Regions from separate parts of the Mesorhizobium sp. M8A.F.Ca.ET.207.01.1.1 genome, predicted to be linked through region 1. Evidence: riboswitches for the same ligand, from Rfam matches in the RefSeq annotation. Region 1 holds a riboswitch; the other holds the start of a gene.
What was found. A riboswitch is a leader RNA that binds a small molecule or an ion and turns the genes downstream of it on or off. The one in region 1 is predicted to bind cobalamin.

Region 1 (3,810 bases):
GCGCGTCGAGTGCCTGTTCGAAGCTCATCGCCTTAACGTCTTCATTGATCTCACCGCTCATCATTCATCCTTTCATCAGTCGCCCGACATGGGCGGCGACCGAAAATGCCAATCCCTGCAGATCGTAGCCACCCTCGAGTAGGCTGACGAGCCGGTTGCCGCCGTGGCGTGCGGCGCGCTGCATCAACTGGCCGGTCGCCCAGTCGAAATCGTCCTCGGTCAGATTGATCTCGGCCAGCGGGTCGCGGTGGTGCGCGTCGAAGCCGGCCGAAATGATGATCAGGTCGGGGGCGAAATTGTCGAGCGATGGCAGCACGCGCGACAGGAAGGCATCGCGAAACACCTCGCTGCCGGTCTGTGGCGCCAGCGGCGCGTTGACGATGTTGCCGGCACCGGTCTCGTTCTTCGCCCCGGTGCCTGGGTACAACGGCATCTGGTGCGTCGAGCAATAGAGCACCGACGGATCGTCCCAGAAAATATCCTGCGTGCCGTTGCCGTGATGCACGTCCCAGTCGACGACGGCGACACGCTCGGCGCCGTGCCTCTTCTGCGCGTAGCGGGCAGCGATCGCCGCCGTGTTGAAGAAGCAGAAGCCCATTGCGGTGGTCTTTTCGGCATGGTGGCCGGGCGGACGGGCGGCGACGAAGACATTGTCGGCGCGGCCCGCAAAGACGTCGTCGACGGCGGCGTTGGCGGCGCCGATCGCCGTGATCGCGGCCTGCCAGCTCTTCGGGCTGGCGGTGGTGTCGGCGTCGATGTGGGCAATGCCTTCGTGGGGGATGGCGGCGCGGACACGCGCGACGAAATCGGCGGGATGCGCATAGAGGATCGTCGCCTCGTCGCCTTGCGGTGCCTCGACGCGGTCGAGCGCGGCAAAAGCTTCGTCGTCGAGCACGCGCTCGATGGCGCGCAGGCGGTCGGGCCGCTCGGGGTGACCCGGCGGGGTGACGTGTTCGAGAAAGATGGGGTGCGTGTAGAGACGGGTAGCCATCTCCCCTATCTAGTGCCCCGGCGCCGTAATGGCCATGCATGGCGGCTTGATCGCTGGGGAAAATCACGCCTGCGTCCATTGGCGTCGCTGCGGGGATTGGCGACGCCGGGGCTTCGGCGTAAGGTGACCGACACTGCCTGGTGCCTGCCGGTCTGTTTGTTTTAGCCGCATTCTGCGACGCCAAGTGATTTCACTTGGCTGCAAATGCTCCGGCGGGAGAATCGGGAACACGGTTAAATTCCGTGGCGTGCCCAACGCTGTAAGGGGGACCGCGCCGGTAAATGCCACTGTCGATGACGGGAAGGCACCGGACGCGGGTTGATCCCGAGCCAGAAGACCGGCCTGGCAGGCATCGTCATCCGCATGGTCAGGCGGATGACATCAGAGCGATGTGGGTCCTCTTGGACGCGCAAAGTTCGCTCTGAGAATTTGAACTGCTGCAATCGCAAGGGGACAAGCGATGCCGGAAGCCATGACCGCTCCAATGGGCGATGGATTTGATCAGATAGCGCGTGACGCGGTTTATCGCGCCATGTTCACGCGGCGCGACGTCCGCAGCCATTTTACATCGGAGGCGATCGACGATGCAGTGCTGGCGCGGCTGCTGCTTGCCGCCCACCACGCGCCATCGGTCGGCTTCATGCAACCCTGGAATTTCATCGTCATCCGCGATGCCGCGCGACGGGCGAAGGTGCGCGACCTGTTCCTTGCCGCGCGCGAGCAGGAACTGCCGGCAATCGAGGCAGACCGGCAGGCGCTCTACCGCAACCTCAAGCTCGAAGGCATTTGCGAAAGCGCATTCAACATCTGTATCACCTGCGACCGCGAGCGCTCGAAAGGCTCGCCGCTGGGGCGCTGGCACAACCCGGAAATGGATCTCTACAGCACGGTCTGCGCGGTGCAGAATTTCTGGCTGGCCGCGCGCGCTGAAGGCATTGGCGTCGGCTGGGTCAGCATCATCGAGGCGCAAGCGCTGAACAGCCTGCTGTCTATCCCCGATCACGTGACGCCGATCGCCTATCTCTGCGTCGGCCGTGTCTCGGAGTTCGCGCCGAAACCAGACCTCGAAACGCATGGCTGGGGCCGGCGCCTGCCGCTGCCCGACCTGATCATGAGCGAGACGTTTTGCGGCCAGGGTGAGGCACCGCTCAAATCGGCGGTGGCGCGCCTCGACACCGTCGCAGGTGCGCCCGCCAGCCCCGCCGATCAGCGCGTCGCGCCGGCCATGTCCCAGCGCGAGCCGCCGAAGGTGGAGAGCGCCTTGTCCTTGAGTTCCCGGAACTTCGACGAGGCTTCGGCCAGCCTGGCGTCCCAGGCGGCATCGGGCACCTGGCCCTCGACGGTCCTGAAATAGACCTGCATCAGGCAGGCAATGGCGAATGGCTCGATGAAGGCCGCCTTGAAAGCCCAGGCAAAGACGATGGCGAGCACGAAAGCCCAGCCGGCGAGTTGCCCGGGCATGACATAAAGAATGGCGGCTGCCGGAGCCAGCATCAGCAGGAAAATCACGAAAGACACGCCCCACATGATGACCGCCAGCCAGACGGCGTTCTTGACCATGGTCTTGCCGTTCTGGGCGTAGAGCACCACGCCTTGCCGCGCCGTCTCGAAGGGCGAGGACGAATTGATGCGGATATTGTAACCGAGAATGATCTCGTCGACATAGGTCAGCGACAGGCGGATCACCGTGTTGAGGAACGAGACCAGGCCGCTCAGGCCCGGAATGGGCAGGAAGGCCGCGATGCCGCCCAGCAGGCCGGTGATGGCGCGGATGGCGCCCTTGACCAACTGGTCGACGACGAAAAGGATGTTCGCCTCGGCAAAGCGCTCGGTCACAACCTCTTTCGCGTAGGCGATCTGGTTCTGGCCGTCGGGAACGTCATGTCCGTCGATCAGATGCACCATGACGGCGATATGGCCTGCCTTGACGACGTAGAGGATGTATTCGCGCAGCCAATAGACAGCGATCGAGACGACGCCGAATCCGACCACACCGCCCCAGAGGGCAAAGGACAACGGTCCGTCGGGATCGGTGGAGATATGTCCGACGCCGTAGCCGACCGAGGCACCGGTGCCGGTGGCCATGATGTAGGCCAGCGTGATGCCGAAATAGACGATCATGCGAAAGACAATGAAAGGCCAGGTCCGCATCATGATGGACACCGACCTGCCGATATCGAAATCCCACATGCCCCGAATCCCCCAGAGGTGGCTGTGGAGGATGCGCCCAAACCGGCTATTGTCAATTGGAGGCGGTGGCGGAAGCGCCACGGCGGCTCAGTTTGGCCGTGCTTCCGGTTTGTCGAGCAGGCCTTCGAGCAATTGCTTGAACGCGGCCACCACCTTTCTCGACGTCGCTTCGGGATCGTTCGAGTTGGCGATCCGCTGTGCGGCCTGACTGCTCGCACCGTTGATCAACCGCGCCGCCGTTTCGGGATCGACGCCCGGCACCACCATCCCCTCCTGTTGCAGCGCCGTCAGATGATCGGTCATTGAACCGACGCAGGCATTGGCATTAGACCATTGCGCCGGATCGCCCAGCACGGCCGGGCCATCCCGGAACATGATGCGCTGGATTTCCGGCTCCAGCGCCATTTCGATATAGGTCGTGCATTCGTCGACGAAATGCTGCCAGCGGGTCGGCGCCCTCGCGGCGACCTCATTCACCCGGGCGGCCATTTCCGCGTCGATCTCGGCGATAACCGCCTGCAGCAGTCCCTTCTTGTCGCCGAAGTGATGATAGAGGGCACCGCGTGTCAGCCCGGCCGACGCGGTGAAATCGTCCATGGACGCTTCGGCGTAGCCAATGGTGCCGAAAG
Region 2 (3,810 bases), on a different contig from region 1:
GCGGCCGGCCAATCCGCTCGCCAATATCGGCCGCTTCGTGGCGCAGCCGAGGCTCAGACTCGCCTGGCTGATCGCCTTCGGCCGCTCCTGCTTCTGGACGACATTCTTCGTCTATGGGCCGCTGTTCATGGTCATCACCGGGCAGGGCGATATCGCCGGCGGCCTGCTGGTCTCGGCCGGCAACGCGCTTTTGTTCATGGCTATCTTCTGGGGCAAGGCAGGAAAGCGCTTTGGCGGCCGGCGCACCATGACGTTTGCCTATTTCGCCATGTCGGCATCGCTGCTGGCCGCCGGCACGATCGGAGCGACAGCACCGTTGCTGACCGGCGCCTTCCTGTTGTGCGGCGCCTTCTTCACCATCGCGCTCGACGCCCTGGGTTCGACCGCCTTCATGCGCTCGGTACGCTCCTATGAGCGGGCGCAGATGGCGGCGGTCTACCGCACCTATCTCGATTTTTCCGAACTGACGCCGCCGCTGGTCTATTCGGTGGTGCTGGCGTTCTTCGGCCTGGGATCGGTGTTCGTCACCCTCAGCCTGCTGGCGGCGTTTTGCGGCTTCATGACCTGGCGCTACCTGCCGAAGTCCCTGTAGGTATGTCGATATTCAGGTGATGCCGGCCTGACCTGAATCTCGACATACCCTCATGTCACCGCCGCATGGCGCTCGCGCACCCAATTGTGGAAGCGGTGCAGATCATATTCCTCGGGCATCAGCACGCCGGCTGTGTGGCGCATCGAGCGCAAGCCCTTCTGGTTGACCTCGCAGATGGCGGCGTCCTCCTCCAGCACCTGTGTGCCAAAGGTGATGATGTTGTCGATATCGGTCTCGGCGAGGGCCTCGGGCGCGAACAGCCACTCCGCGACAAGCTCCGTCTGTTCGGGACCGAGCGGCACCAGGCGCACGGTCCTGACATAGTCGACATGGCCGACGATGAACATCGAGGGCAGGCTGGTGGCATAGGTCTGGCCGGCGCTGCGTTCCGCCGGCTTCAGCCCTGAGAAGACCGGCCCGTGCGTCTGGCCGTCGCGCGACCAGGTCTGGGCGCCTGCGCGCAAGCCGCCGGAAAATTCCGGCGCGTCATTGTCGGCGTGGCGGAGCCATTCGGGATCGTCATGCCGGCTCATCAGGCCGCGGCCATAGATCGGCACCAGCCGCGACAAATCCTTGTGGACGCCCGGACAGTGCAGGCACTCGTTGAAGTTTTCCCAAAAGATCTTCCAGTTGCAGTTCATGACCTTGCGCAGCATATGGCCTGAGACCAGCGTTTCGAGCGGCCAGTTGCCGAGGTTGCCGGAAGCGGGATCGAAGGAGGATTGCGCCGAGCCGGCGGCATCTTCAGCAAGATTGACGAAGACGAAGCCGCGCCACACCGAGAGCGCGACGCGATAAAGCGGGTGATCGGCCTTGTCGAAGCTGTCGGGCAGCGATTTCGACGGCACGCGCACCAGGTCGCCGCGCAGCGAGTAGGACCAGGCATGATAGGGGCAGGTTATCAGCCGCGCTTTCAGGCGGCCCTCGCTCTCCTGGCAAAGCTGCGAGCCGCGATGGCGGCAGGTGTTGTGGAAGGCGCGCAGCTCACCTGTGTCGTCGCGCAGCACGAGGATGTCCTGCGTGCCGATGCGGAATCGGCGGAAGGCTAGCGGCTGCGCCAGATCGGCCTCGCGGCAGACGAGCAGCCAGTCTCTGTACCAGATGGCGTCGAGATCACGCTTATAGCTCTCCTGGTCCCAATATGCCGATGAGGGCAGCGTCGGCTCGGTACGGGTCAGCCCGTTATAAGGATCGCGCTCGCTGGCATTGGGCTGCATGGCTGGCTTCCTGTGAGGCTTGCCAGCCGACACCCGGCCATGAAGTTTGTCAATCAGGACGGGATGGGAGCGGCTTTGCCGATACGACGCTCCTGCGCTGGCGGCTGTCGGAATTTGGTTTGCCGCGCGCGGCGAATTTCCCTATAGTCACCAACGTCGTCGGTTCCTTTTTGGGAGCCAAGAGGGAATGCGGTGCGGGCGAGGTTTCGCCCAATGCCGTGGCTGCCCCCGCAACTGTGTGCGGTAGTCCTCTCCATATGCCACTGAAGATTTTTCTTCGGGAAGGTGGGGAAGGGCGCTTATCCGCGAGCCAGGAGACCTGCCGGCGGCGAAAAGACTGACTTCTATGCCCTCGGGTGGAGGGCGAAAGGACTGGAAATGACCACTGCTACCGTCTCCCTCGGCGCCTCCGTCTCCTCGCAGTCGCGCTTCATGCAGCTCGCGCTCGCGGCGCTGCTCGGCATCTTCGTCGTTGGTTTTGTCGGCTTCTCACACATCGATGCGGTCCACAACGCCGCCCACGACTATCGCCACTCGATGGCCTTTCCCTGCCACTAACTGGGATCTGACATCATGAACCTTTTTCGCAACGTCGTGTTCGTCGCGGCGATCGCGGGGCTCGTGGCCGGTGTCGTTCTCGCCTGCATGCAGGCCTATGCGACCGTTCCACTGATCCTGAAAGCGGAAGTCTACGAACAGGCCGGCGGCGGCCATCACCACGACCATGGCGCGGCACCCGCCACAACCGATACCGGCGCCGTGAGCACGGCCGCTCCGGCAGGCAATGCCATGAGTTCCGCCGCGCCGGCAGCGGAAGCAGCTGCTCCGGTAGCGGAGGATGAAGGCTGGGCGCCGGCCGACGGCTTAGAGCGTTTCGCCTTCAGCGTGCTCGCCAATATCGTCACCGGCATCGGCTTCGCATTGGTCCTGGTCGCGGTTTCGGAATTCGCAGGCGGCGTCGGCAACTGGCGCCAGGGCGTTTTCTGGGGTCTGGCCGGCTTTGCAGTGTTCACACTGGCGCCTGGCCTCGGCCTGCAGCCGGAGTTGCCTGCAATGCCGGCGGCCGATCTCCTGCCGCGCCAGATCTGGTGGTCGGCAACGGTGGCGGCAACCGCAATCGGCCTTGGCCTGATCGTGTTTCGCAGATCGCTGCCGTTGACCATCCTCGCGGTCTTGCTGATCGTCGCGCCGCACATTGTCGGCGCGCCGCAGCCCGACAGCTTCGAGACACCGATCCCGGAAGGCCTGCACCATCAGTTCGTGGTGGCGGTGACGGTGACAAATCTGGTGTTCTGGCTGGTGCTCGGCGCGGTCGTTGGCGTGGTTCGCGGGCGCTTCACCGGCACGGCGACCAGCCTGCGCGACAGCTTTGCCTGATCTGGGCAAGCTGACCTTCATCATCGGTGGTGCGCGCTCCGGCAAGAGCGCGCACGCAGAAACCCTGGTGGCGGCGTTGCCCTCGCCATGGGCCTATATCGCCACGGCGCAAGCCTATGACGACGAGATGCATGAACGCATCGCGCTGCACCGCTCGCGGCGCGGCGAGGGCTGGTCGACCATCGACGCGCCACTCGACCTTGCCGAAGCCCTGGAGGCGTTGCCGGATGATCAGCCGGTGCTTGTCGACTGCCTGACGCTGTGGCTGACCAATCACATGCTGGCGGATCACGACGTCGAGGCCGCGTGCCGACGGCTGGCGGACGTTCTGTCGCGGCCGCGCGGGCCGTGGTTCGTGGTGTCGAACGAGGTCGGGCAAGGCATCGTGCCCGACAATGCGCTGGCGCGGCGTTTTCGCGACGACGCCGGTCGGCTCAACCAGCGGGTCGCCGCGGTCGCCGATACGGTGCTCCTGATGGTGGCGGGGCTACCGCTCAAGGTGAAATGAAATGACCGAAGACAAGGGCTCCAAAGACCGGGATGAAGAACGCCATCGCGCCAAGATGGCCAAGCGCAAGGCGGTGCAGGACGCCGAGGTCGCGGGCAAGACGATCGAGAAGGGGT

Region 2: linked by a shared signal. The riboswitch ahead of EN850_RS24025 (CbtB domain-containing protein) and the one ahead of bluB (5,6-dimethylbenzimidazole synthase) in region 1 are both predicted to bind cobalamin.

Annotation. Positions count from the first base shown of each region.
Region 1 is NZ_SRUS01000005.1:97,033-100,842, forward strand. It holds gene EN850_RS15945 (exodeoxyribonuclease VII small subunit) at 1-61, opposite strand, end outside; gene EN850_RS15950 (histone deacetylase family protein) at 65-991, opposite strand; cobalamin riboswitch at 1,170-1,352, shown strand; partial or broken gene bluB (5,6-dimethylbenzimidazole synthase) at 1,524-2,030, shown strand; gene EN850_RS15960 (hypothetical protein) at 2,198-3,181, opposite strand; gene EN850_RS15965 (TetR/AcrR family transcriptional regulator) at 3,269-3,810, opposite strand, start outside.
Region 2 is NZ_SRUS01000008.1:247,440-251,249, forward strand. It holds gene EN850_RS24015 (MFS transporter) at 1-592, shown strand, start outside; gene EN850_RS24020 (aromatic ring-hydroxylating dioxygenase subunit alpha) at 643-1,809, opposite strand; cobalamin riboswitch at 1,953-2,151, shown strand; gene EN850_RS24025 (CbtB domain-containing protein) at 2,188-2,367, shown strand; gene EN850_RS24030 (CbtA family protein) at 2,383-3,186, shown strand; gene cobU (bifunctional adenosylcobinamide kinase/adenosylcobinamide-phosphate guanylyltransferase) at 3,179-3,694, shown strand; gene cobO (cob(I)yrinic acid a,c-diamide adenosyltransferase) at 3,696-3,810, shown strand, end outside.